DNA from 4 places in the Kurthia sp. ISK08 genome. Region 3 is predicted to be linked to each of the others. Evidence: riboswitches for the same ligand, from Rfam matches in the RefSeq annotation. Region 3 holds a riboswitch; each other region holds the start of a gene.
The links. A riboswitch is a leader RNA that binds a small molecule or an ion and turns the genes downstream of it on or off. The one in region 3 is predicted to bind S-adenosylmethionine.
Positions count from the first base shown of each region.

Region 1: it holds a riboswitch for S-adenosylmethionine, as region 3 does, so the genes downstream of both, ACKVQX_RS08525 (cyclase family protein) here and metK (methionine adenosyltransferase) in region 3, are expected to answer to the same signal.
Region 2: it holds a riboswitch for S-adenosylmethionine, as region 3 does, so the genes downstream of both, ACKVQX_RS06715 (methionine biosynthesis PLP-dependent protein) here and metK (methionine adenosyltransferase) in region 3, are expected to answer to the same signal.
Region 4: it holds a riboswitch for S-adenosylmethionine, as region 3 does, so the genes downstream of both, ACKVQX_RS14055 (bifunctional homocysteine S-methyltransferase/methylenetetrahydrofolate reductase) here and metK (methionine adenosyltransferase) in region 3, are expected to answer to the same signal.

Region 1 is NZ_JBJXHL010000003.1:375,422-382,904, forward strand. It holds gene ACKVQX_RS08520 (transcriptional regulator) at 102-263, opposite strand; gene ACKVQX_RS08525 (cyclase family protein) at 469-1,227, opposite strand; SAM riboswitch class I at 1,300-1,403, opposite strand; gene ACKVQX_RS08530 (NAD(P)H-dependent flavin oxidoreductase) at 1,469-2,434, opposite strand; gene ACKVQX_RS08535 (tyrosine-protein phosphatase) at 2,453-3,196, opposite strand; gene ACKVQX_RS08540 (tyrosine-protein phosphatase) at 3,210-3,953, opposite strand; gene ACKVQX_RS08545 (PTS transporter subunit IIC) at 4,339-5,376, shown strand; gene ACKVQX_RS08550 (MurR/RpiR family transcriptional regulator) at 5,503-6,351, opposite strand; gene ACKVQX_RS08555 (MupG family TIM beta-alpha barrel fold protein) at 6,521-7,483, opposite strand, start outside.
Region 2 is NZ_JBJXHL010000003.1:20,927-28,409, forward strand. It holds gene ACKVQX_RS06685 (DegV family protein) at 1-627, shown strand, start outside; gene ACKVQX_RS06690 (GDSL-type esterase/lipase family protein) at 785-1,597, shown strand; gene ACKVQX_RS06695 (YpmS family protein) at 1,590-2,171, shown strand; gene msrA (peptide-methionine (S)-S-oxide reductase MsrA) at 2,190-2,726, shown strand; gene msrB (peptide-methionine (R)-S-oxide reductase MsrB) at 2,716-3,150, shown strand; gene ACKVQX_RS06710 (PLP-dependent transferase) at 3,197-4,363, opposite strand; gene ACKVQX_RS06715 (methionine biosynthesis PLP-dependent protein) at 4,356-5,477, opposite strand; SAM riboswitch class I at 5,554-5,660, opposite strand; gene ACKVQX_RS06720 (SH3 domain-containing protein) at 5,803-6,363, opposite strand; gene ACKVQX_RS06725 (methyl-accepting chemotaxis protein) at 6,544-7,483, opposite strand, start outside.
Region 3 is NZ_JBJXHL010000002.1:21,549-29,031, reverse strand. It holds gene qoxB (cytochrome aa3 quinol oxidase subunit I) at 1-114, opposite strand, end outside; gene qoxA (cytochrome aa3 quinol oxidase subunit II) at 191-1,126, opposite strand; gene ACKVQX_RS03780 (hypothetical protein) at 2,344-2,646, opposite strand; gene metK (methionine adenosyltransferase) at 2,905-4,101, opposite strand; SAM riboswitch class I at 4,357-4,474, opposite strand; gene pckA (phosphoenolpyruvate carboxykinase (ATP)) at 4,742-6,328, shown strand; gene ACKVQX_RS03765 (GIY-YIG nuclease family protein) at 6,406-6,741, opposite strand; gene ACKVQX_RS03760 (DUF2087 domain-containing protein) at 6,759-7,483, opposite strand, start outside.
Region 4 is NZ_JBJXHL010000010.1:29,892-37,374, reverse strand. It holds gene hemG (protoporphyrinogen oxidase) at 1-1,035, shown strand, start outside; gene ACKVQX_RS14060 (class A sortase) at 1,058-1,723, shown strand; SAM riboswitch class I at 1,909-2,017, shown strand; gene ACKVQX_RS14055 (bifunctional homocysteine S-methyltransferase/methylenetetrahydrofolate reductase) at 2,110-3,966, shown strand; gene metH (methionine synthase) at 3,947-7,381, shown strand.

The DNA of each region.
Region 1 (7,483 bases), on a different contig from region 3:
CATACTCTATAAAAAAAGTAAATAACTTTTCATAAAAGAAGGTCTTAGGACATACAAAAACCTCTACTTTACACATTAAGTGGAAAATAGAGGTTTAATACCTAGCTAATCTCTTGAATTGTGGCGTCTCTCTTATACTCATTAAATGCATACAATTGCTCCTCTGTTAATTGTTTGACATATAAATGGTAATTCATCGACTCCAACCCATAATTTTCGCAAGCCTGACAATATATTTGATAACCTTCCATAAAGTGTTCCATTGAACATCTCTCCTTTTGTTATATAACAGTTTTATTTGTTGTACTTAATATATAACAGATGAAAAAAGATGTCAACTCATTTTCTGAAAATTCAACGAAAATATTTGGTTTACATAATAATATTATTTTTGAAACAAAAAACACCTTGAGATGACAAGGTGTTTCCACGACAAATGAGTCTGTATAGTTTAAGACAAATGAGCCTTTATTGATTCGGTGTAATCGCAAATGAGCGTACGGGAAAACCAGATGCTTTTTCAGGTTTAGCCACGATATTAAAGATAACTGCCCCTTTTGCCGGAAGTTGATCTAAATTCGTTAAAAGTTCGACTTGATACGTATCTTGTTCTAAAACGAAATACTCTGCGGCTAATGAGCCATGTTTTCGATATTCTTCACTCGAATCTGTATCAAATGTTTCATGACCAATCGCTTTAATGCCTCGTTCTTTGAATAAAAAAGATAATACTTCGACAGACCAACCTGGCACATGAGCCACGCCTGCTTCATCAATATTATTAAAGATATCATGGTCGGGCCAGCGCTTCGACCAGTCTGTGCGTAATGCGACAAATGAGTCGGCTTCAATGATGCCATTTTGATCCTCAAATGAGAGGATGTCTTCAATCGTTACCGTGTGACCTGGATTCTTTTGTACTTGAGCTGTAATATCTACAACAATAAGTGGCAGTACTAACTCCTGAAGATGAAGTTCCTCGATATAGCGTGTATCTCGTACAAAGTGTATCGGTGCATCAAGATGTGTTCCATACTGACCTGCAAAAGAAAATTGTTGTGCAAAAAAGCCATCATCATGTGTAAAAAGTGTATCGAATTTTGCTGGATTGAATGCATGGAAGTGAGGTGACTGGCTATTAAAGGTATGTGTCAAGTCCACCCATTTCTGCTTTTTCAATGTTTGTAATGCTTGTAAAACATCTTGCTGTAAAACCGATTCGCTCATAACATCACTCCTTTTTAATCTAAAAAAAAACCTCTCCTGATAAGAAGAGGTTTTGAATAGTCAAAGGAACTCTTCTTATCTTTTAGCTTACGCTACAGGATTTAGCACAGTTCAATTTAACATTGTCTGTTGCTGAAGGGTCAACGGGCCAGTCCCTCGCCTTCTCTTGATAAGAGATACGATTTTTTTGTTAACTTCATATTACAGTAAGCAAATTGGAATTGCAACTGTTTTCTGAATATTATTTTATTTTTAGATTTAATTGCGTTCTTGCTTCTTCAATTTGCTGTTCAAATTGCTCAAATAAAGCTGCCACAGTTGGAATGGAATGAATGAAGCCGATACTTTGACCCGCATAACCAAAGCCATCTTGCTGCTCTTCATAAATATAACGACGATTTGCTGCGCCGCTAATATAATCTTTTAATGCCTCGTATGTAGGCGTCTTTTGTTCAATTTCTAAAATTTCATCTGTGAATGGTGTGTGTAGCACACGCGCTGGACCACCAATGGAACGTTTAATAACGACCGTATCCATTTCATCATGTTCAATCAATGCTTGTTTGTACAGTGGTGCTGCATCTACACATTCTTCTGTCGCAATAAAACGTGTCCCAATCTCAACTCCGTCTGCTCCTAGTGCAAAAGCAGATAAGATACCTCGACCATCTGCAATGCCTCCTGAAGCGATTACAGGGATGTTGACAGCATCGACAACGCGCGGAACGAGTACATGTGTCCCTAAATCATTTAAACCGAGGTGACCACCGCCTTCTTGTCCAACAACGACAACAATATCTGCCCCTTTTTCTTCTGCTTTTAAAGCCAATTTAACAGAAGAAACGAGTACAAGCTTCTTCATATCGGTGTCTTTCACCATTTCTAATACAGGACTTGGATTTCCTCCTGTAATCGAAATGATCTGAATACCTTCTTCTATTGCTACTTGTACAAAAGGTTCGTAATGTTCACGGTGTCGTCCAATCGCAAAGTTCACACCAAAAGGACGATCTGTTAATGTGCGTGTTTTATGAATTTCTTTTCGTAAATCTTCTGGAGAATCTAAACTGAGTGCTGTCACTTGGCCCAGTCCTCCAGCATTCGAAACTGCTGCTGCTAAATCTGCATAACCAAGATAGGCGAGACCTCCTTGAATAATTGGTTTTTCAATTCCTAATAATTCCGTTACACTTGTTTGCCACTTCATCTCAAAATCCCCCTTATGCTACTCTAAATAGAAATCTTGAATCTCTTTTCTCGTTTGTTCATCAATATGATATTCTTCTTTTAAATACATCTCAATCGTACCGTATTTTCTTAAAATCTCATCATGTACATGGTCGAGCAATGTTTGATTGACTCCTACTAATATCTGCAAAATTTCTGGATCCTTTACAGCTAATTCAAGAGGTTTTTGCCAATATGGTGGATGTTTCTCCATATATTGATTAGTTTCTAAAAAGTCTTGGACAATCGTCGTATAAGGAACACCAAGTATCAAGTACGTAATCATTGAGCCAATTCCTGTGCGGTCTTTTCCTGCTGTACAGTGTTGAATCATCGGTCCCTCATATGCTTTTAAAATAGAGACGAGTGTTTGATATGCAGGATTTTCAAATGCTAAACTGGCATAAAACTCTTTAAATAAATCCATATTCAATTGCTTCAATAAATCACTGCTCGCTAAATCTTCAATCGAAGCAAGATTAAATTGCGATCGACTAGCAGGCGCATGGACGTCATGTACACCTTGTATCCTTGGTGTCGGATGAGCTTCAATCTCACTTTCATCTCGGTAATCAATGATTGTTCGAATATGAAGCGCTTGCAGTTGTTGCAAATCTTTCGGTGTACTCTTACTTAATTCTCCACAACGATAAAGTAATCCTTTTTTCACATGTTTACCTTCAATCGTCGTTACACCACCTAAATCACGAAAATTAGGGATTCCTTCGAATGGTAAAAACATTTAAACGCCTCCATTATTCTAAATAAAAATCTTGAATTGCTTTTCTCTCTGTTTTGTCTATTTGAAACTGTTTTAAAAAGAAATTTTCAATTGTATCAAATTCATTTAAAATTTCATCATATGCAACTAATAGGAAGTCACCATTTACATAATTCATATCCGTTTCTAATTTTTGGCCCTGTAGATTTCGAATCATTACTTTTAACCATTCAGGCATTTGTTCGATAGCATTCTTCTGGCGCTCCAAAAAAGTTTGGACAATTGTTTTCAATGGTACATCCAATAGTAGATAGAGCAGAAATACACCTATTCCTGTACGATCTCTACCTAACATACAATGTTGAAGTAAAGGAACTTGTTTCAGTCGGATTACTTCAATTAAAGGCCGGTATGAATTATTTTTTGCAAGATGTTCACGATAAATACGCATACGATTTTGTGCTTCAAAATAATGGGTACTCGCTTCATAATCTTGTAAAAGTTCTGTAAGCGTGAGTGTAGGCATGGATACATGTGAATGAATTGTATGAACTCCTTGGATTTTTAAAGAAGGTTTTTCATTTTGTTCATACTCATTACGATAATCAATAATGGTTTTGATGCCTAATACTTCTTTTAAGTAATAAATATCTTGAACCGTTGCGTTACTAATATCGCCACTTTGAAATAGAAGCCCCTTTTTCACGTTACGACCATCCGAACTTTTTAGTCCACCTAAATCATGAAAATTATAAATCCCCTCAAATTGATATGTCATATTATCACCTACTTTTATAGTTCAATCCATGTATAAACACTAATTTTATATACCCCAAAATCATTATTGTAAATAAAAAAACTTGCAATCTCTTAATGATTTTAGGTCTTTGTAAAAGACGTGCATCATATCCCTTATTATTGATTGAAAAATTGACACAAATGGACTGTATAGCCTTTTAGTTTACATAATAAATTTATTTTATTTATATATTACAAAAATACTTTTCTTTTTTTCATACCAAAATCTCTCTTAAAAGACTTAAATATCTATTCCATTCTATAAATATAGAATTTTCTGATATTTCAGTATTGACTGAAATATATAGACAATATAAACTAAATTTACTTTAAAAGAACAGTTTGCTTCGAAAGGGTTTGAGCGTATGAAAGATTTTTTTAATAAGTTACTAACAGGAATGAGCTTAGGTATTGTCGTTTGTTTAATTCCTAATGCGTTGGTGGGGGAGATTCTGAAACTGATGATTCAACACTTCCCTACGATTGCACCGTTTTTACAAACCATTTTAAATGTCACATTAATTGCGATGAGTTTACTACCGGTCGTTATTGGTGTCATGATCGGGATCCAATTTAAACTCACACCGATTCAAATGACGAGTGTTGGACTAGCAACAATGGTAGGTTCAGGTGTCATCACATTTAGCGAAACAGGTATGACGATTGCTGGTATTGGTGTTGTCATTAACATCGGAATTACAGCTGGTTTAGCCGTTGTATTTGTGCAATTTTTAGGGAATAAATTAAAAGATTATACATTATTACTAATGCCTGCTCTATCATTGTTTATTCCAGGTCTAATCGGTTTATTTATCTTACCTTATGTAAAGTCTGGAGCAGATGTTGTCGGACTTGGTATTGCGACATTAACAAATCTTCAACCTGTTTTAATGGGCATGTTAATTGCGATGATTTTCTCTATTTTAATCATCTCACCTATTTCAACAATTGGTGTAGCTACAGTTATTATGTTAAGTGGTGTAAGTGCTGGAGCAGCTAATCTAGGTGTCTGTGCATCCGGTGTAGGTATGGCGATTGCTTCTTATCGTGCTAATAATTTTGGTACAGCATTAGCACACGTTGCATCTGCCAAAATTCAAATGCGTAACTTCTTTATGAAACCTAAAATTGCTTCACCGACTATACTAACAGCAGCCATTCTTGGTGCGTTAGCGGGTGTTTTCAATATTACAGGTGATCCCTATTCTGCTGGTTTTGGATTAGCTGGCTTCGTTGGTCCCCTTAAATATTTATCCATTGAACAATGGAGTACGACGAGTATGTTTTTAGCAGCTACACTGTTCATTATTTTACCGATTGTGTTAAACCTTTTATTCATTCGTTTGTTTGAACGAAAAGTGAAGTGGATTGCGCCAGAAGATTATAAAGTAACTTATGAATAAAATAAAACAAAGAAAAAGTCGTCCAATGGTGCGACTTTTCTTTATTTTCATTCAAACAATTTACATAATATAATTATTTATTAATATAAAAAGAATTACAAAACTGCAATTCTTTTCACATCTGATTTAATCAAAGTGATGATGTATAATTTGCTTAGTTTGATGTAACATATCCGCATGTGTTTCATAATTATCGATAAAATAATGATAATACAATAAATTTACAATATACTGTTGAGCAATAATTGATGTAATCGCAGCAGTACGAATAATATCGATACCTTCTATTTGACTATGGACTAAAACAACCGTCGATTTGGAAGCTAAACGACTTGAAGGGTTGGATACAATACTAATTAGTGGAATGCCTAATTCATTACACACTGTAGCCAATGTATTTGTTTCTTTTCTTTCTCCTGAATTCGAAATGAAAATTCCTACCTTTTTCTTCGGCTTAGCAGTTAGTGCTGTCGCAATCAAATGTGCATCCTCTGTGTGAAGTACGGATTTTCCAAGTCGAATAAATTTTTGAGCTATATCTTGTGCGATAAGATTAGAAGAACCTACGCCATAGACGACAAGTTCATCAGCATTCTTTAATAACTTCGTACAAGATTCAATGATATGATCATCCATTAATTGTTCTGTTTCATTTAGCGCTGCAGTCATACGAAGATTCAATTGGTGTTTAATTTGCTTAAGTGAATCGGTCGCTTTAATCTCTTGTTGTACTTGATTCCCATGTGAATTTTCTGCAGATAACATAATTTTTAAATCAGGAAACCCTTTTGCCCCAACTGATTTACAAAATCGTGTAATCGTCGCATTACTTACTCCTGCTCGTTTTGCTAATTCTTGCGTTGATAAATAAATGACTTCTTGTGAATGAGCTATTACATAGTGCGCAACAGCTTGTTCTGCTTCGGATAGTGTAGATAATTTAAATTGTATTTGAAAAATTAAGTTATTTGACATCTCAAAAGTCCCCCTTACAAAACTGCTCGTTTTACATGATTTTTAACTTTTCTGCATAAATCAGTAAATGTAAATCTCCAGTAATATGTATACATAATCCTATTATATAGGACAAAGTATGTCCTTGTGTAATGAAATTAATTTTACTCTAATGTGAAAAAAGAAACTCTTACGTAAAAGAGATTCCTTTTCTTATAGGCGTATTCATTTCTTCTAGCTTAATTTTCTGATTACATGGGCAAATTGACAATAAAGGCTGGTCCTCTTTTCGAATTTTTCCGATTGTAAAGATATGCTCATTCTTTGGTAAATCTACTTTAACTAGATGTACTTCCCCAGCATACGAACCCATACCTAGCATATTCATCGTAATATCTCCCACTTTTCTCCCTCTAGATCTACCAAACAGAACATTTTCGGAAAAATAAGAGCGACTCTCTTGTAAACGAATAACGTCTCTTGGAAGATCAGGACGTGTATGAAAGGTGAATTGATGAATCGGGTTATGCAATACATAAGAAGTCATGTACAGCGTGATATAATTCGAATGAATCCAATCTGTAAACTGTCTAGTTGCTTCTTCTGATACATCATCATCACTAATGATAATCGTTTGAATCCCTTGTTGTATTAACTCGATTGCATGCGCGAATACAGAGCTTGTACGATGTTTTTCGAGCGTTGGCGCATTGTTTAAGGTTGTAGAGATGTCGCTCATTAGAAACGCGCCTAGAGGGATATTTTCACGCTGTATCAACTGATTCTGTTGTTGAAAGAATGTATCATCTAATCCCGTAAATGGTTGTTCATATCGATCATGCCAAGCTTCTATATTCAAACCTTTAAAATTTTGAAAACAATCTATATTTAGCGTACTCGCATTTAAAATAATCCGATAATTCAAAGCGAGTTCTTTCACTTCATCTTTTGAAAAACTTTCATCTACGATAAGTGCTTGAATCGATAACTTCGCCAGTTCCGGTAACAATGATTTTGTTTGTTTTATTATCTGTACAACGAGTTGTAAGTCATGTTGTTTTGAAAAACGTGCAAGTTGTTGAAGATGTGTCATTGCTACAGGGAGCGTATCTGATGGAACTACAAGCGATGTATAAATCAGTTGAAAACCCAC
Region 2 (7,483 bases), on a different contig from region 3:
GAATTATTTAATGAGCTTGGTAAAGATGGCGATGAAGTATTAGTCATTACGATGACAGGTGGTATGAGTGGTACTGTAAAATCGGCAGAGGCAGCCGCAGCTATTTCAGATGCGCATGTAACGGTTGTTGATTCACGCTTTACATCTGGAGCGCTAGGGTTCCAAGTATTAGAAGCAGCAAAAATGGCGCAAGAAGGTCAACATTTAGATGACATCTTAGCTCGTATTGAACATGTAAGACAAAATACACACCTTTACGTAGTAATTGATACATTAGAAAACATGGTAAAAGGCGGACGAATCGGTAAAGCGACGAGTCTAATCGGTTCTTTACTCAATATTAAACCAATTGCGAACTTAGAAGGTGGAGAATATAATCTTGTAACAAAAGTACGTAGCTACAAAGCCGTTACAAAGTATTTGTTTAAGCAATTTGAAGAAGATACAGCAGGCAAAAAAGTACTTGGCGTGACGATTGAACACGCAAATGGTATGAAGATGGCTGAACCTCTTGCCGAACAAATTCAAAAAAGTGGATTCAATGATTTAAAGTACAGTTTTACCTCGCCAATTATTAGTACACATACAGGTCCTGGTGCAATTGGTTTTTGTTACTATACTGAATAATATCCCTTTTAAATAAAAGAAAACATTGTTACAATAAAAGGAAGTTAAGACGTTTTGTATGTGTTTTCAATCGACGAATCGTTTATTGAGAAATGAAAGAGATGAGAATCGCACAACAGGGCGATTCTCTTTTTCGGTTCAGAAAGGTGGAACGTGTTTGAAAAAGTATCATATACTCCTACTCACCTTCATGTTACTCGCGTTGACAGGCTGTAGCGCAACGGAAGCAATTCGTGATACAGGGGTATTTAGTCGAGAAAAAGTATTACCTAAAAAAGAGATTGAACTAGTTGCATTAGGTGACTCCTTAACTGTAGGTGTTGGAGATGAAAAAGATGCAGGTGGTTATGTGGGGCGTCTTGCAAAAGAGATGCCAGAAAAAATGGATGGCGTTGAGAAAGTAAACATTACGCAAACTGCTAAAAAGGGTAGACGTTCAGATCAATTACTCACGCAGTTAAAGAGTGGTGAAATCAATGATGCATTAAAAAAAGCAGACATCATTACGATGACCATAGGTGGAAATGATTTGATGAAAATTTTAAGAGAAAATTTCACCACTTTAGAAAGACAGCATTTTGATACAGAACGCCCGAATTATGAAAAACGTTACATAGAAATTTTTAAATTAATTCGTGCGCAAAATCAAACAGCACCGATTATTGCGGTGGGCGTATATAATCCTTTAACTGTATATGCAGAAGATACATCTGAGTTTGAAAAAATTCTAGATGAATGGAATCAAGATATGAAAAATATCGTAGAAAAAGATGCATATGCCATTTTTGTACCAACTGTAGATTTATTTCATACAAATAAAGCAGAAGTTTATAGCGATGACTATTTTCATCCGAATGCAAAAGGGTATACAAACATGAAGAATCGTATTTTTGAGACATTGGATACAGTAAGTGTCTATAAAAAATCAAACGGTCGCATGAAGATGAAGGGAGAAACAGTAAATGAATAAATGGAAAGTGGCATTCCTTACACTTTTAACATTGATTATACTTGGGTTTGCTGCACTTATTATTTTAATGTTAAGTGGTAAAGAAGACATGCCAAAACCAGAAGCGATTAATCGAACAGGTAGTAGTGTTAATATTTCAACAACACCAAAAGAATTTGAGGATTTAGCGAATACACTCATTCAGAATTCAAATGATACAAAGAATATTCAATTATGGTTAGAAGTAGATAAGGAATTGATTTTAAAAAGTAATGTAGAAGTATTAGGTGTTACAGTACCTGTTACGCTTGCTTTTGAACCAAAAGTAGACGATAAAGGGAATTTAGAGTTATATCAAACAAATGTAAAAGTCGGAATGCTTGATTTACCATCTCGAACAGCTTTACAATTGGTAAGAGATAGTGGTGGCTTACCCGAATGGTTGACAATTCAGCCGAGCGAGAAAACAGCTTATATTGACCTATCTTCATTCAATTTACCAATTGATGGTGTAGGAACAGCGCATTTACGTGCGAAAACCTTTAATCTAGAGAAAAAAGAAATTACGCTACAAATCGTTATTCCTAAAAAATAATGAAAAGGAGTGAAATCGATGGCTACTGAAAAAGCAATTTTTGCAGGTGGATGTTTTTGGTGTTTAGTAAAGCCTTTTGATAAAGAAGAAGGGATTATTCGAGTCCTATCAGGTTATTCTGGAGGACATACAGAAAATCCAACATACGAAGAGGTATGCCTCGATTTAACAGGTCATTATGAAGTGGTGGAGATTGAATATGACCCAACAGTGTATCCCTATGAGAAATTAGTGGAAACATTTTGGACATTAATCGACCCAACGGATGAAGGCGGGCAATTCTATGATCGTGGCTCATCTTATCGAACAGCTATCTTCTATACAACAGAAGAACAAAAACGCATTGCAGAGAAGTCAAAAGCAAAGTTACAAGCCTCTGGGAAGTTCGGACATGAGATTGTCACACCGATTTTACCAGCGAAAAAATTCTATTTAGCAGAAGAATACCATCAATATTATTATCGTAAAAATCCAGAGCATTATGAACGCTATCATGTCGGTTCAGGACGCGCTGCTTTTCAAGAGAAACATTGGGGGACTCAACATGAAAAATAAAGAAGAACGTTTAAAAGAATTAACACCATTACAATATCACGTGACACAAGAAGAAGGAACAGAGCCACCTTATCAAAATGAATATGATAATCATTTTGAAGAGGGAATCTACGTGGATATCGTATCGGGTGAACCATTATTTTCTTCAACAGATAAGTACAATTCAGGTTGTGGTTGGCCTGCTTTTGCCAAACCAATTGATGAAACAGAATTGACAGAATTAGAAGATCGTCGCTTACTTAGTGTTCGTACAGAAGTGCGTAGTAAGGAAGCAGATTCACATTTAGGACATGTCTTCCCAGACGGTCCGAAAGAATTAGGCGGCCTACGCTACTGTATCAATTCAGCGGCACTTCGCTTTATTCCAGTGGATGATTTAGAAAAAGAAGGTTACGGTAGATATCTAGTACTATTTAATAAATAAAATAATGAAGAGGACCTCAGCTCACGCTGAAGTCCTCTTTTTCTATTTATACAGTTACTTTTGCTTTTTCAAGTGCTTGTGAAATATCTGCAATTAAATCGTCAACATGTTCAAGTCCAACAGATAGACGAAGTAAACCATCTGTAATACCACGTTTTTCACGTTCTTCTTGTGGAATGGCGGCGTGACTCATCGTAACAGGATACGAGAGAATCGACTCGACACCACCTAAACTAACAGCGAAGATTGGGATTTGCATGCTTTCTACAAATACTTTTGTGAAGTCACGAGTTGGTAGTTTAAATGATAGAACGGCACCTCCAGAAGTACTTTGACGCTTATGAATGTCATAACCAGGATGTGTCGGTAATCCTGGATAGTAAACATCGACTACATCTTCATGTTGTTGTAAAAATTCTGCGATTTTTTGTGCATTACGTGACGACATCTCAAGTCGTGCATGTAATGATTTAATTCCTTGAATGACAGAGAAGCAGTCATGTGGTCCAAGAATACCGCCCATCCCGTTTTGAATCGCATAAATCGCTTGACCGAGTTCTTCGTCTTTTGTGACAGCGAGCCCTGCAATGACTTCACTATGACCACCTAAAAACTTTGTCGCACTATGCAGTACAACGTCTGCTCCTAAGTCGAGTGGTTTTTGATAAAGAGGTGTCATAAATGTGTTATCAACGAATGTTTTTAATTGGCGCTTCTTCGCAATTTTAACGACACCTTCTAAATCCGTAATCCCAAGCAGTGGATTTGCAGGTGTTTCAGCATAGAGTACAACTGTATTCGGCTGAATCGCTGCTTCAATCGCTTCTAAATCTGTAAAGTCAGCGAAGGTATGCGTAATCCCGTACTTCGGTAAAAGCGTTGTTACAAAGCGATAAGTACCACCATATACTTCGTTCGTTACAACAATATGGTCACCAGCATTTAATGTAAGTAAAGCTGCTGAAATGGCACCGATTCCTGATGCAAAAGCAAAGCCACGTGAACCATTTTCAAGCTGTGCAATTGTTCGCTCAAGTGCATCGCGCGTTGGGTTACCAGAACGACTATAATCATATGGGCCAAAAGCATCGAAATGCTCTTGGTCGAAGGTAGAAGAAGCGTAAATCGGTACATTAACAGCTCCCGATTTTGCTTCGTAATCATGTTTTGTAGCACCTGTAATTAATATTGTTTCAATTTGCTCTTTAGTCATGTACAACAGCCTCGCTTTCTAATACGTTAAATACGTTTTGTAAATCCGCAATTAAATCTTCTGCTTCCTCAATGCCAACTGAGAAACGAAGAAGTGAATCATCTACGCCACGCGCATTACGAATTTCTTCCGGAATGTCTGCATGTGTTTGCGTTGTTGGGTACGTAATAAATGATTCCACACCGCCTAAACTTTCAGCGAAAGCAATCAGTTTTAAATTACGTAAGAATGGATCAATCTGTTTTCCAGATTGTAGACGGAAGGATACCATGCCACCGCGTCCAGCATATAAAACGTCACGTATATGTGGCGACTTCTCTAAAAATGCCACAATCGCCTGAGCGTTTGCTGTATGTTGTTTCATACGAAGGTGTAGTGTTTTTAAACCGCGAAGTAGTAACCAGCTATCAAAAGGTGAGAGTGTCATACCAATCGCATTATGTTGTAAGAAAAGACGTTCACTTAGTTCAGTACCTTTTGACACAACCAGTCCTGCTAATACATCATTATGTCCACCAATATATTTTGTGCCACTATGCATAACAATATCTGCACCTAACTCAATTGGGCGTTGATAGTACGGTGTTAAAAATGTATTGTCGACAATCAATAAAATGCCATATTTTTTCGCAATTTTCACACATTCTTCGATAGAAATTTCCTGCATTAAAGGATTCGTCGGCGTTTCTAAGAAAATCGCCTTAACAGGATGTTCAATAACAAGTTGTTCCACCTCTTCAAGAGATGAAAAGTCGTTAAAGATTGCTTGAATACCATATTGTGCTTCATATTGTGTTGCCAGTCGGTATGTGCCACCATATAAATCCTCCGGGTAAATCACTGCATCACCTGTTTTAAATAGCGAGAGGATTAAATGAATTGCAGCCATACCGCTACTACAGGCGAAACAAGCATCTCCGCCTTCTAAACGTGCAAATTCCTCCTCTAATACCGATCGCGTTGGATTTTTTGTACGCGTGTAATCAAAGCCTGTTGATTCTCCAAGACCTGCATGGCGGTAAGCAGTTGAAAGGTAGATTGGGGCGTTGATTGCACCTGTTTTTTCATCTGAATGTGTTCCCACCTGAGTTAAAAGTGTTTCGATTTTTGTCATTGTCCTCATCCTTTTTTGTGTAATAAAAAAAGTTTTCTTCTAATAGTAAGAAGAAAACTCTATGTAAGAGTGATTCTTCTTATCTTCAAGAACTGCGTCTTACTGGATTTAGCACCTGTCCCTTTAAAGAGGGGGTTGCTGAGATTTCATCGGGCCATGTCCCTCCATCTCTCTCGATAAGAAAACCTATTTAATTAATCGATTATTAGTCAATTAATGGAATCTTACCATGCAAACAGCGAAATTTCAAGCTAAATTAAATAATTATTCAGAATTTAGAGAAGATAAAAAAAGAACCGTAGTCTAAACTACGATTCCCATTTGATTATTTTTTTGTCATTGTTACAAAGTCTTTGTAGACGTAATTTTTTTGACCGTTGAAGTCGAACTCAACCCAACCAAATTTACTTGTAGAATTCACATGAATTTTCGTACCTTTTTTCAAAATACCAAGTGATTTTCCTTTTGTTGAAGCTGTTTTATAGTAATATACATTCGATTTAATTGTCGCATTTGCAGCTTTTTTTGAAGGAACTTTTGATACAAGTGTGTCAGTTGTTGGTTTTTTAGTTGTTGTCGGTTTCTTCGTTGTTGTTGGTTTTTTCTTTGTATTCAACTTCACGTAATCTTTTGAAATATAAGCCAATTTATTATTGAACTTCACTTGGTACCAATATGTTGTTTCTTTATAAATCGTAACATTTGTTCCTTTTGTTAATGTACCAAGATTTTTTGATTTTGGTGTAGATGCCGCACGTACGATTACGTCTTTTGACACAACACCTTCTTTTTTTGTGGCAGCAAAAGCTTCCGTAGCAGGTAAAGTATAAGGTAGAGTAGCACCTGTTAACATCCCAAATGCTAATACGTATTTTGTTAATTTCATTTTGAATCACTCCTCGATTGCTTATACTAGCACTTTTTATCATAAAAGAATAGGGAATATCCGTTTATGTTGCGAGAAAAATGTTATTTTATGAAAAATAGGGCATTTGATATGGAAATAAAAAACAAAGACTAGGACAGAAGCAAAGTAAATACTTAGCTAGCCTAGTCTTTGGTCAGATTAAATTTTAAATTGTTGAACTAAATCACGTAATGAATCTGCTTGACGTGACAATTCTTCAGAAGATGCATAAATTTCTTGAATAGATGCAGAGCCTTGTTCAGCCGCCGCTGCCGATTGATCCGCTTGATGTGCTGTATGTTCTGCCATCGAGTTTACTGCGATGAACGACTGCATAACATCTTGACTGACATTCTTCGTCTCAGCGATTCGCGTTACCATGTTTTCAATAATACGAATCGTTTTCTCTGTCTCGCGTGTAATGGCATCGAATGTTTGAATCGTTTCATTCGTAATTTCGACCCCTTGAATGACTTTCGACACGCCAGCCTCATTTTGCTTGACCATGACCGAAATCTCGTCTTGAATCGTGTGGACAATCGTTGCTACTTCACTTGCAGCGCGTTGTGATTGTTCTGCAAGCTTTCGGACTTCATCTGCTACAACCGCAAAACCTTTACCATGTTCACCTGCACGTGCCGCTTCAATCGCCGCATTTAAGGCAAGTAAGTTCGTCTGTTCAGCAATACTCGTAATCGTTCCGATAATCGATGTGATTTCCTCAGAACTTTCACCAAGACCTGTGACAGTTTGGTTCGTATTCGCAATAACTTCTTCAATCTCCATCATCGATTTTGCAGACTGTTGGATTTTATTTTGTCCTTCTTTTGCTGCTTCACGCATTGTCGCTGAAGTTTGACGTAAATCCTGTGCATCATCATTCAGTTGCAGTGTTGTTTCTTCTAGATGTGACATTTTGTTAGATGATTGCTCCATTGAACGAATCGTCTGTTCGCTGCTCTCTGCGATTTCCGCAGTTGAGTTCGCAATCTGTTGAATTGTTGTCGCGTTTTCCTGTGCAGAAGCAGTCAGTTGTTGGCCACTTGCAGATACATTCTCTGTTAAAGCACTGACTTTTCGCACTAAATTCGCAATCGAC
Region 3 (7,483 bases):
TAACTTGAAATATGTTAGACCTGCAACTACTGCGATTACACCAACTAAAATACCGATCGCCGTACCCATGATCAGTGGTTCTTTAAGCGGTGCAAATACTTCACTCATTGTCATTTTGGTAAACAATTTGGTTAACTCCTTTCATACATCTACTATTTAGTAAATAACATGTTGTATCAATGTAATCGGATTATTCACCGATATCGTCCATTTCTTCCATGTCGTGAGAATCTAAATCTAAATTACCATTTTGAGCTTTTTTAGATTCATTATATTTCTCAGCATCCATCATCTTAGAGTGATCCATAGGTGGTGAAGAGAAACCTAAATGAGTAGAAGAGAAGCTCTTACGTCCAACAACACTTGCTTTAAGTAAGTTACTGAACTCTTTTTCTGTTAATTTTGGTTCATTTGCTTTTACATCTTTAACCCACTGATCGAATTCACCTTGTTTTTGAGCAGTGATTTCGAATTGCATTGCCTCGAATCCTTCACCGTTGAAGTTCGAGTTACGACCCCAATAGTCTCCCTCGTGGTCTGCTGCTAAATGGATTGTTGTTAACATGTCTGTCATCGCATATTTCTGACCAGCTAATTGTGGAACCCAGAAACTTGTGATTGTACCATATGAGTATAAACGGAACTCAATTGGACGATCTGTTGGAATATGTGCATAGTTTACAGTTTCAATTCCTTCTTCAGGATAACTGAAATGCCATTTCCATTGTGATGATGACGCATAAATTACTAGAGGTTTCTTGTCTCCGTAACCTTCTGGTTTACTTTCTACATCCTTTAATGTGATGATTGTTACAACTGATAAGAAAGCAACTGTTAGGATTGGAATAACTGTCCAGAAAATTTCTAGTTTGTGGTTACCTGCTTCGTGTGGTGGCTCATAGTCCGCCGCTTGTTTTCCAGCACGGTATTTAACTAACATATTGATTAATAAAACATAGACAACTGCTAATACACATAACATTGTCCCGATAGAGATCCAGATCGTGTTCGATAATGTTTGTGCGTTAGGTCCTTTTGGATTTAGTACCATTAGTGGTTCACATCCAGATAAAAACACTGCTAACAAACCTGCAACGATTGGCATAATTAACACTTTTTTACTCATGTTGTACTCCCTTCTAAAACAACCTTCTTTTAATTTAAGTGCAGAATGTTGAATGGATATTGAAGTGTTTCCCCCTAACCTATTCTATGTAGAATAAGCAAGTTTATGAACTGCTGAGATGATTGAACATTTTTTACTCTTATTCGTCTTAATCATTGAGTCGTTCTAATTTCTTTTATAATTGCTATAGAACGAAAATAAGTTAAACTAAAACGATTGTTAAGACGAAGTATAAGACGAGTAAAGCAACCCAAGCTCTCTAACCCTCTTCTTACACTAAGAAGCATTCAACCTTCTTTTCAATTCAAATGAATTATAAACCTAATATCTACCGAAAAGAATAAAAATATCTATAATTTCACATTTTCTTTGAAAGTTTTTGAACGTTCTGTGGACGACTTCTATTTCTAGCAATTTTCAAGCACTTTTTAGTTACTTTAGAACTATATAATTACCTTTTAATAACTTAATTAGTTTTCATAAACCAATATTTCTTTTGCAACTTTTTATAAATTCTAGAATACACTGCAAAAAATAGGTCGTTCTTACACGAAAAACTCTTGAAAATGGAAAAAGTCACAAACAAACGACATAAACCTTACAAAACCACAGTCTATTCGTTTGAATTGTAAATCTTTTCGATTGAAGGAGTTTACTCATATATTATATAGGAAAAACTTCTTACCCATTATAACATTGTTCTTCTTTTCTTCAATACTCAATTCTAAATTCAACTTCTTCTAAAATAGTCTGTAAAATCTGGCTTTTAAATAGAGTTTCTTCTATTTAAATAGTACATATGCTACTATACGTATTTTTCTTATTCACCCCCCTCTATTTTCATACGCATATAAAATATCAGACCATACCTCCTTATTCATTTTTTACCATCTCCATTATTTTCCCTTATCCCATAATTTTACTCATAAAACACCTAGGAATTTTCAATCAAAATACAAAAAGTGCGTAAGATAAGAATGTTTTTAATACAGTAAATCCCGTATAGTTTTTCGTAACCATACGGGACTATCCATTAGTGTCAACTTTCATTTTGCAAAGCGAATAGAAATAAGCAAGAAAAAATGAAACAGCTTATTGTAAATCTTATCACTATATCGAATAGCAGTTGTGAGAATAGCTTGAATTATTTTTTATATGTTCAAATGATTTAATTATTTTTATTTTAGATACTTTGATTTTACTCTATTAGAGTATTTTTAAATCGTTTTTCTTAGTACACTTTCCGGAAAATAGACACGGTCAGTTTGACGTGAGCCATCTGGTTGGACATTATATTTTATATAAATCATCTCACTCAACATGTTTTGAAGTGTATTTGTTAATAAATCTTTTTTATTTTTTTCTGTTACTTCACAGTAAATCAACTTATTCGTGCCAACACCATTTTTTACATATAGTGTAAACAAAACAGATGAATTGAAATAATCAAATATATTTTTACGAATGGTTATATTGATTGTGCCATTTGCATTAAATATTTTCGCATGCTTTTTACTCATCTTAAATGTATTTTTTCGATTAATGTATTCGACCAATTCATTGCACGAATCGGATCTTTTCGTAAATTATAAAAAAACATTCGACCGAATAATTACTTAGTTGTGTAATTTTTTATACGAATATTTATGCGTACCAATCGCGCATAGTATATTTGAAAACTCATTCTTACACTATTTTATACTGCTAAAAATTGATGTGAAAGATAAAAAAATGGCAGGAGTTTCATGTTTTTGCATGACTCCTACCATTTTACTTTATTATTTTAAAAATTTTGCTTTTAATGCATCTGCTTTGTCTGTTGCTTCCCATGGAACATTTAAATCTGTGCGTCCAAAATGACCATAAGCTGCTGTTTGTTTATATATAGGACGACGTAAATCAAGCATTTTAATAATACCTGCTGGACGTAAGTCAAATAATTCACGAACAGCTTCTACAAGTTCTGCTTCTGTTACTTTGCCTGTGCCGAATGTATCGATTGCGATTGATACAGGTTGTGCTACACCGATTGCATATGCTAGCTGTACTTCTGCTTTATCTGCAAGACCAGCAGCTACGATGTTTTTCGCTACATAGCGCGCTGCATAAGCACCTGAGCGGTCAACTTTTGTAGCATCTTTACCAGAGAATGCACCACCACCATGACGTGCATAACCACCGTAAGTATCAACAATAATTTTACGACCTGTTAAACCTGCATCACCTTTTGGTCCACCAATTACAAAACGACCTGTTGGATTAATAAAGTATTTTGTATCTGCATCTAATAATTCAGCAGGTACAACTTCCGCAATCACATGTTTACGAAGGTCTTCATTGATTTGTTCTAATGTTACTTCCTCATCATGTTGTGTTGAGATAACGATTGTATCCACACGCACAGGGTGGTTATTTTCATCGTATTCTACCGTGACTTGTGTTTTACCATCTGGACGTAAATACTTTAATAATCCTGATTTGCGAACTTCTGTTAAGCGACGTGATAATTTATGCGCTAGACTAATTGGTAGCGGCATTAGTTCAGGTGTTTCATTATTTGCATAACCGAACATTAAACCTTGGTCGCCAGCACCGATTGCTTCGATATCTTCATCTGTCATGCTTCCTTCACGTGCTTCTAAAGCTTGGTCAACACCTTGTGCAATATCAGGTGACTGTTCACCGATTGCTACAAGTACAGCTAGGTTTTCTGCATCAAAACCATATTTACCACGTGTATAACCGATTTCTTGAACTGTTTCACGAACAATTCCTTTAATATCTACATACGTAGATGTTGTAATTTCTCCTGCTACTAACACAAGTCCTGTTGTAACAGTTGTTTCACATGCTACACGAGCATTTGGATCTTTTGCGATGATTGCATCTAAAATCGCATCTGAAATTTGGTCACAAATTTTATCAGGGTGTCCTTCCGTAACACTTTCTGATGTAAATAATCGACGTTGAGCCATAATTGGTTTCCTCCTATACGAGATCGCCTCGAAAAAAGATACGGTACTCTTTATCCATGTGTGTTTCTTCTATATAAATGTAGAAAAAACTCCAAGCCAGCCTATGCTGCTTTTTACACGAGGATTTTTTTTATAGAAAGTGCCAGTATATACGTAATAAAAAGGTAGTTGTTCCACCACCATATATTTTGAAATAAAAAAACCCTCTCACTCATACAGTATGAGAGAAAGGGGTTATTTCGTAAGCACCTTTCACTCTTATCGTTCAAGGAATGAATCCTTGCATTCAGATTAGCACCAGCGCATCTCGTGAAATGAAATGCAGGTTGCCGGGTTTCATAGGGCCTGACCCTCCACCAGCTCGGGATAAGAGTATCCGTTCATAGCCTATGTTAGTAGAATTATACGTCGATGTCAACCTCAATCTGAATATGACTTAAATGTTATACCTATATATAGAGTGTTTTAAATAAAGTATATATATAATTTGTCCTAAACATGATAAAATGTTAAAAAAATAAAAAAACATATCATATTAGTATAGACTAATTCTTTTAATGTGTTATACTAATTCCATAAATGATGACTAACCACATTTGTGGGTACAATAAATACGAAAAAAGGATGGTATATACACATTATGAATTCAGTAGAAATGATGAATGAACTGAACACACTTCTATCAGGTAATAACATTAAAGAACAACTAACTGTTCCAGAATTAGTTGAAAAAGCAACATCTCGCGGTGAAGCGATTTTAACAGTTGATGGTGCATTACGTGCTAACACAGGTAAATATACAGGTCGTTCTCCTAAAGATAAGTTTATGGTTGAAGAAGCGTCTTCAAAAGATCATATTGATTGGGGTTCAGTAAACCGTCCAATCTCATCTGAAGTATTTGATGCCCTTTATACAAAAGTAATTAATTATCTTAAAGAAAAAGAAGAAGTGTTCGTATTCAAAGGTTTTGCTGGTGCTGACGCTGAAACACGTTTAGCAATCCGCGTTGTGAACGAATATGCTTGGCATAATCTATTTGCACATAATCTATTCATTCGTCCAACAGAAGAAGAAGCTGCAAACCATATTGCTGATTTCACAATCGTATCAGCTCCAACATTCCATGCAAACCCAGCTATAGACGGTACAGAATCAGAAACATTTATTATGGTTTCACTTGAAAAGAAAATTATCTTAATCGGCGGTACAGAATACGCAGGAGAAATGAAAAAATCAATCTTCGGTATTATGAACTACTTATTACCACAACAAGGTATTTTATCAATGCACTGCTCAGCAAACGTTGGTGAAAAAGGTGATACAACTTTATTCTTCGGACTTTCTGGTACAGGTAAAACTACTTTATCTGCAGACGCAAACCGTAAATTAGTTGGTGATGATGAGCATGGTTGGTCAGATAATGGCGTATTCAACATTGAAGGTGGTTGCTATGCAAAAACAATCAACCTTTCAGCTGAAAAAGAACCTGAAATTTATAACGCAATTCGTTTCGGTACAGTACTTGAAAACGTAGTAGTAGATGAAGAAACACGTATCCCAGATTATGATGATGAAACACCGACTCAAAATACACGTGCTGCTTATCCGATTACGAATATTGATAATATCGTATTACCATCTGTTGCAGGTCACCCAAATACAATCATCTTCTTAACTGCAGATGCATTTGGTGTATTACCTCCAATCTCTAAATTAACAAAAGAACAAGCAATGTATCACTTTATCTCTGGCTTCACTTCAAAAACACCTGGTACAGAACGTGGTGTTGTAGAACCAGAACCAGCATTCTCTACTTGCTTCGGTTCTCCATTCTTACCATTACCGGCAACAGTATATGCTGAAATGTTAGGTAAGAAAATTGATGAACATAATGTTAATGTATTCCTAGTAAACACTGGTTGGACTGGTGGTTCATTCGGTACAGGTACACGTATGAAACTTTCTTATACACGTGCAATGGTTAATGCTGCAATCGAAGGTAAATTAAATGATGTACCAACTGAAAAAGATGCATTCTTCGGTTTAGCAATTCCAACTTCAATTGAAGGCGTACCAACTGAATTATTAAATCCTCGCAATGCTTGGGCCGATAAAGATGCTTATGACATCAAAGCAACACAACTTGCTGGTATGTTCCACGAGAACTTCAAAAAATTCGGTGAAGTAGCTGAAGATATCGCAACAAAAGGCGCTCCTTTAGTTTAAGATTAGTTACACCCAAATATCATATGGTTTAAATAGAAAAGAGGCTCTTTCCCAAAGAGAGCCTCTTTTATTGTTGTTTAATTTAATGAAATTGTATGACCTAATTGACTTGACCACTTTTCCTGTGTTTTTTCCAAAGCTTCTTTCATACCTTGTTCTTCTATTACTTCTTCTTTTAATATTTCTCGAACTACACATTCAAAAGCCGACTCGCCTTGTTCTTTCCATGCTTGTTGTAAGTTTTTATGCATATGTGTTCCGCTATTTAATTGAAAAATAATTCCGTTCAATCGTTTTAGATTATTTAATGAACCGATATATATGTCTCCAGTTTGCTTATTTGTAATCGTATAAATACCTGCTTCAATTTTTATTTCTTTATACTGCTCTTTTAATATTTTTCGTTGATCCATTCCATTCATCTCTTTTCTTATTTTTTCACCCAATAAGCACTACCATCATTTTCTCGGTCTACAAAACCATATTCAATTAAATAACGACGAATTGTTACATAATCCGGATCATATTTAGCAATCGCTGCATTTAATTCTTGCTCTGTATATCTTTTCGTTTGATCAAGCATCGATGTAATTGCGCGTAATACGATTACTTTTTGCTTCTGTTTTTTGGGGAAACGCACTAATTGTCCCTCTAAACCATTCGGAAAAAGTTTTCTTAGTACTTCTTCTTCCTCCTCACGCGTTACATGATAGCGTTCATCTACCATTGTAGCTGTTGCATGGATTGGCACATATTCCACTGGATTCTCCTCCTGTTCTTTTAATAAAGTCATCATCGCTAAAAATGTTTTTGCTTGGCGCTCTTTTTCTCTCAGTGCAAAACGATATTGGCGAATTGTAGAGGCACTACCAATCGCTAATTCTTGCTGAATTTGCTGATCTGTTTTACCTTCATAAAAAGCTTTCATTACATGGCTTTGTTGTTCTGTTAACCCCGTCATTTTTTTATTAAGCTGAATAAAATAATGAAAAGGTGATTGATGTTGCGTTTGAATATGAACTTCCATATATTTTTGTGCTTCTAATAAACGCTCATTGTGTGGGTAAATAATGCCCTTTTCAATAACATCACCACAAAAAATACATGTATAGCTTTGTTCATCTTCTATAAAACCTTTTACTAATTGTTCGACAG
Region 4 (7,483 bases), on a different contig from region 3:
GAAGGAAAAAAAGCTGTTTTACAAGACTTAGAAAAAACCGAACTTCCTTTTACAACAAATCATTCGGTCGGAGAATTTTTAACATATTATTTAGGTGAAGAAATTGTTCAAAAACAAGTCGCACCTGTTTTATCTGGTGTCTATTCAGGTGATTTGAATAAATTAACAATTGCTTCTACTTTACCCTATTTATTTGAATATAAAAATGAATTTGGAAGTATCATGCGTGGATTTGAAGCAAATAAAGCGTTCTACCAAGAGAATGCCAAAAAGAAATTCATCTCGTTTAAAAATGGCCTAGTAGAATTATTTGAACGAATCGAAGAAACACTAGAGAACGCGACGATTTTAAAAAATACGTCGGTGGAATTGTTAAAACAAGACACGAATGGGTATAAGATTCAAATAGATACGGGTGAATGGTTAGATGCAGATGAAGTCGTATTAGCTGTACCGCACCAAGTCGCACAAAAACTATTGAAGGAAGAGCCTTTCCAACGTGATTTTGAAGAACTACAAACGGGTTCTATTATTACAGTTTACTTGGCTTATGATTTACCGAATGATGTGCTACCAGCAGATGGTACAGGATATATTGTATCATCAGGTAATGATGTAGATTGTAATGCATGTACATGGACAAGTCGCAAATGGCGTCATACTTCTAAAGAGGATAAGTTACTTATCCGTATGTTTTATAAAAAGAATAATCCTCGTTTTGAAGAATTTTGTCAGATGACAAATGATGAATTAGCACAAATAGCACGTCAAGACATCGAAAAAAGCTTAAAAATAATAGATGAACCAACATGGATTGATGTAAAAAAATGGTTTGATGCGATGCCAATTTATAATTTACAACATAAACAAGCAGTTGAACGTATTGAAAAACAAATGGTGAAATATCATCCACATGTACATTTAGCTGGTTGTTCGTATTATGGTGTGGGGATTGGTTTATGTATTCAAAATGGTGAAGAAGTTGCTACGCGAGTTATGAATCAATTTATTCAAAGACAACGAGAATTCGTATAAAGTGTGAAAGGAGGATTCCATAATGAACAGGAAATTAAGTTTAACGATTGGCATTGTTTTGTTTGTTTTAGGTGTTGCACTAATTTTCAATAAACAAATTATGGGGTTCATCGTGTCACATATGAGTAATCAAGCAATTGAGCAGTTTGATGAACAAAAAGCACAAAATGCGGATGACGTAAGCTTTGATTTTGGTAATGTGGAAAATATTAGCTTACAAGATGTATTAAAGGCACAAATGAATCAAGGTGATGTACATTCAATTGGTGCATTAAGTGTTCCCGATGTATCTTTACAATTGCCTATTTTATACGGAATTTCAAATACAAATCTAGCAATTGGCGCAGGTACATTAAAGAAGGATATGAAAATGGGGCAAGGTAATTATGCATTAGCAGGTCATAATATGAATAATGATAAAACATTATTTAGCCCTTTAACGAAAGCAAAAAAAGGAATGCTTATGTACACAACGGACTATAAGCGCGTGTATACGTATAAAATTACAAAAATCTTTATTACAGAAGCAACTGACGTTCAAGTTATCGAAAATCAAGCTAAAAAAAGACTACTTACGCTCGTTACATGTAATTATGATGGTTCGAAACGATTAATTGTACAAGGTGAGTATGTCAATGCGCGTGATTTTGATTCAAATGCTGGCGATGCATTTACGATAAAAAAATAAAATATGAAGCGTATGAGATGTGAAAAAATCTCATACGCTTTTTTTAATACCTATTACTGAATTTACGAAATATTGTGATAAAGTAAGCGCTTTTTCGTACAATATTTAGCTGAAAGTGGTAGAAGCTATTGACGGTACTCTATTTAAGAGGTATGATTCTTTTAATATTTTAAAAATTCAATAATTTCTTATCAAGAGAAGCCGAGGGACTGGCCCGACGACGCTTCAGCAACCAGCCATTTAGATGGTCAGGTGCTAATTCCAGAAGGACTTATGGTTCTTAAAAGATAAGAAGGCTAATTTTCAAGTGTCAGTTCAAACCTTCTTATGCAATGTAAGAAGGTTTTTTTATAGCTTTTTTGAAATGAAGGAAGGATGGGGAGTGTATGGGGTTACTAGAAGATTTAAAGACAAAGGTATTAACAGCAGATGGCGCAATGGGGACACTGCTCTATTCATATGGGATTGATTTTTGTTATGAAGAACTGAATGTTCGAAAGCCGGAAGTAATTGAGAATATTCATAAACTATATATTGAAGCGGGCGCTGATGTCATTCAGACGAATACGTACACAGCGAATACGATTAAGTTAGCTCGCTACGGTATTCAAGATGAATATGAAGCACTGAATCGTGCGGGTGTAGAGGTAGCGAAAAGAGCTGCAAAGAATGGCGAGTACGTACTTGGAACAATTGGTGGAATTCGAGGTATTCGTAAGGATGAACATTCACTAGATGAGATTATTGAATCACTTGTTTTACAAGCAAAAGTATTACTTGATGCAGGTGTAGATGGTTTACTACTCGAAACATTTTACGACTTAGAAGAGCTTGAAACATTAGTGAAAACAATTCGCATATTCTCAGATGGACCGATTGTAGCGCAAGTTTCGATGCATGACCCAGGGGTTTTATTAAATGGAATGAAGTTGAATGATGCACTGCAACATTTAGAAAGAGCTGGAGCTGATGTTGTCGGTGTGAACTGTCGGTTAGGCCCGTACCATACAGTGAAGGCGCTTGAAAATGTTGAGCTACCAAAGAACTCGTTCTTATCTGCGTATCCGAATGCAAGTCTACTCGATGTAGAAGAAGGAAAAGTGGTATATGAATCAGAAGCAGAATATTTTGGGCGCGCTGCAGTTGAATTACGTGATGAAGGGGTTCGCTTAATTGGTGGATGCTGTGGAACAACACCTGAACATATTCACGAAGTGAAGAAACATTTATCAGATGTTTTACCAATGGAAAATAAAGAAGTTATCACAACTAAAGAAGAAGTGATTCGTGAAGCTAATGTGTCTAAATTTGAACCACTTCACGAGAAAGTAAAAAAAGGGCGTTCCATTATCGTTGAACTTGATACACCGCGCCATTTAGAAACGGAAAAGTTTTTAGAGGGAGCAGCGATTTTACAAAAAGCGGGCGCCGATATTGTCACAATGGCAGATAATTCACTTGCTTCACCGCGTGTATCGAATGTGGCGATGGGATCGATTTTAAAATATGAAAAGAATGTACGAGCATTAGCACATATTACATGTCGTGACCGTAATTTAATCGGGCTACAATCTCATTTGATGGGCTTAGATGCATTAGGTATTCACGATATTTTAGCTGTGACAGGTGATCCAACAAAGGTAGGGGATTTCCCAGGTGCTACAAGCGTCTATGATGTATCGAGCATTGAATTACTACAATTAATTAAAAAATTAAACGAAGGTATTTCTTTCTCGGGAAAACCACTACGTAAAAAGGCAAACTTCTCTGTAGCGGCAGCATTCAATCCGAATGTACGTGTCGTCGAACGTGCCATTCCACGTTTAGAGAAAAAGATTGAAGCAGGTGCGGATTATTTCATTACACAGCCTGTTTACTCAAAAGAGAAAATTATTGAAATTTATGAAGCAACAAAACATTTAGATACACCGATTTACATCGGAATCATGCCACTAACAAGTTTACGAAATTCTGAGTTTTTACACCATGAAGTGCCAGGCATTAAGTTGTCAGATGAAGTACTTGAACGTATGAAAGCAGCAGATGGCGATAAAGAACGCGCACAGGCAGAGGGTGTCCAAATTGCGAAAGAATTAATTGACACAGCTGCATCACTCTTTAACGGTATTTATCTGATTACACCGTTCATGCGCTACGATATGTCTGTTGAATTAATTCACTACATTAAGGAATTAGATGAAAAGGTTAAGGGAGGAAGTCACGTTGTCGAAACATCTCATTGAAGAAAGAATTAAAGATCATATTCTCGTATTAGATGGTGCGATGGGTACCATGTTACAAAATGCGAATTTAACGCCAGATGACTTTGGGGGCGATGAATATGATGGTTGTAACGAGAACTTGAATTTAACACGACCGGATGTTATTGCAGGAATTCATCGTGCTTATTTTGAAGCAGGAGCGGATATTGTCTCAACGAATACATTTGGTGGTACACCACTCGTATTAAATGAATATGATTTAGGTCATCAAGCAGTTGAAATTAATAAACGTGCTGTCGAAATTGCCAAAGAAGTAGCAGAGGAATTATCGACACCTGAGTGGCCACGTTTTGTTGCAGGTGCGATGGGCCCAACGACGAAGACATTATCTGTAACAGGTGGTATTACATTTGACGCGTTAAAGCATGACTTCTATGTACAGGCGAAAGCTTTGATTGAAGGCGGCGCAGATGTACTACTCCTTGAAACATCACAAGATATGTTGAATGTAAAAGCAGGTACACTTGGTGTTAAGCAAGCTTTTGAAGAACTCGGTAAAGAAATTCCAATTATGATTTCAGGTACGATTGAACCGATGGGAACAACACTTGCTGGTCAAAGTATTGAAGCCTTCTATATTTCAATTGAACATATTAAACCACTATCAGTTGGTTTGAACTGTGCGACGGGTCCAGAGTTTATGACTGACTACTTACGTTCATTATCTGAACTAGCAACAAGTTATGTTAGTTGTTATCCGAATGCGGGTTTACCAGATGAAGAAGGGCATTACCACGAAACACCTGACAGCTTATCGAAAAAGCTTGCTGGTTTCGTTGAAAAAGGTTGGTTAAATGTCGTAGGTGGTTGTTGTGGAACGACACCGGACCATATTCGTGCGATTCGTAAAGTGGTAGAAAATGCACCGCCACGACCATTAGAAGAAAAAGAACCGCATCATACAGTTTCAGGAATTGAAGCACTTGTATATGATGACTCTATGCGACCACTATTTGTAGGAGAACGTACAAACGTAATCGGTTCACGTAAATTTAAGCGTCTAATTATCGAAGGGAAGTTTGAAGAAGCAGCTGAAATTGCACGTGCTCAAGTGAAAAACGGTGCGCATGTTATTGATATCTGTTTAGCGAATCCTGACCGAGAAGAATTAGAAGATATGGTTAACTTCATGAAAGAAGTCGGACAAAAAGTAAAAGTACCATTCGTTATTGACTCAACAGATGAAAAAGTAATTGAGGAAGCTTTAAAGTATTCACAAGGTAAAGCGATTATTAACTCCATTAACTTAGAAGACGGCGAAGAACGCTTTGATGCTGTTATTCCAATCGTGAAAAAATATGGTGCGTCAATTGTTGTTGGAACAATTGATGAGAAGGGGATGGCTGTTGACCGTCATCGCAAACTTGAGATTGCCAAGCGTGAATACGACTTACTTGTGAATAAATGGGGCATTGAACCAGAAGATATTATTTTTGATCCACTTGTATTCCCTGTTGGAACAGGTGATGAACAGTATATTGGTTCAGCTGTTGAAACAATCGAAGGAATTCGCTTAATTAAGCAGGAGCTGCCACGTGCTTTAACGATTCTAGGTGTATCGAATGTATCGTTCGGTTTACCACCTGTAGGACGTGAAGTGTTAAATGCAGTATATTTATATAACTGTACACAAGCTGGTCTTGATTATGCGATTGTGAATACTGAAAAATTAGAGCGTTATGCATCGATTCCAGAAGAAGAAATCAATTTAGCGAATGATTTATTATTCAACACAACAGACGAAACATTAGCTGTATTCACTGATTTTTACCGAGATAAGAAAAAAGAAAAATCAGAAGATGATATTCCGAAAACTGTACCAGAACGTTTAGCTTACTATATTTTAGAAGGTACAAAAGAGGGGCTAATTGAAGATTTAGAATTAGCGCGTGAGATGTACGATACACCACTTGATATTATTAATGGACCGTTAATGGAAGGGATGGCGAAAGTCGGCAAGCTATTCAATGAAAACCAATTGATTGTAGCAGAAGTATTACAATCAGCCGGCGTAATGAAAGCAGCGGTTGCCCATCTAGAACAGTTCATGGAGAAACAAGTAGATGATGTCGGTAAGGGTAAGATGTTACTTGCAACCGTAAAAGGTGATGTACATGATATCGGTAAAAACTTAGTAGAGATTATTATGAGTAATAATGGTTATACGGTTGTAGATTTAGGTATTAAAGTTGCACCGCAAACATTAATTGAAGCCGTACGTAAAGAGAAGCCAGATATTGTCGGGTTATCAGGACTACTTGTAAAATCAGCACAACAAATGGTTATAACAGCACAGGACTTCAAAGAAGCCGGAATCGATACACCGATTATCGTTGGAGGAGCAGCATTATCGCGTCGCTTCACTGATACGAAAATTGCAGCAAACTATGATGGACCTGTGATGTATGCAAAAGATGCAATGGCAGGGCTTGAAATTATCAACCGATTACAAGGTGAGGAACGAGAAGAATTACTCGCTGAAATCGCTACAGCACAACAAAAACGTGCTGAAAAAGAAGCGAATAAACCAGCAGGAGGTACAGCTGTAGCCGTAGCAACACGTCCTGTTAAAACAGTAAGCAGTGACTTTAAAGTATATAAACCGCATGATACAGAACGTCGTGTTATTCGTGACTATTCTGTAAAGCACTTATATCCATATGTGAATATGCGTACACTAATCGGTCACCATTTAGGACTGAGAGGTTATAGTGAGGACTTACGTCTTAGCGGCGACAAACGTGCGAATGAGTTATATGATTTAGTGACAGAATACTTACAGTCAGATTTATTATCGGCTTCAGGTATGTATCAATTCTTCCCAGCGCAATCTGATGGAGATGATGTTGTCATTTATGATCCACAAGATGAGAAAACAGAGATTGAGCGTTTTACATTCCCACGTCAAGAAAAAGCACCATTCCTATGTTTAGCAGACTTCTTAAAGTCTAAAGATAGTGGAGAGATGGATTATGTAGGTTTTATGCAAGTGACAGCAGGGCATGGTGTAAGAGAATATGCACAACGATTAAAAGAGCAAGGGAAGTTTTTAGAAAGTCATGCGTTCCAAGCAACAGCGCTTGAACTTGCGGAAGGATTTGCAGAGCGTATTCACCAAGAAATGCGTGACCATGCAGGTTATCCAGATGCGACAGACTTTACAATGCGCGACCGTTTTGCAGCGAAGTATCAAGGTCAGCGCTTCTCATTCGGCTATCCAGCATGTCCGAATTTAGAAGATCAAGAAAAGTTATTTAAATTGTTACGACCAGAGGATATTGGGGTAGAGTTAACAGAAGGCTTTATGATGCAACCAGAAGCATCTGTTTCTGCGATGGTATTTAACCACCCAGATGCTCGTTACTTTAACGTATAAAATGAAAAGCGTTCGATATGAGATATTGAACGCTTTTTCCAATGGGTCATTTTAAGTGACATTTGTCATATGACATCTATGACAATCACCCCTATGTGAATA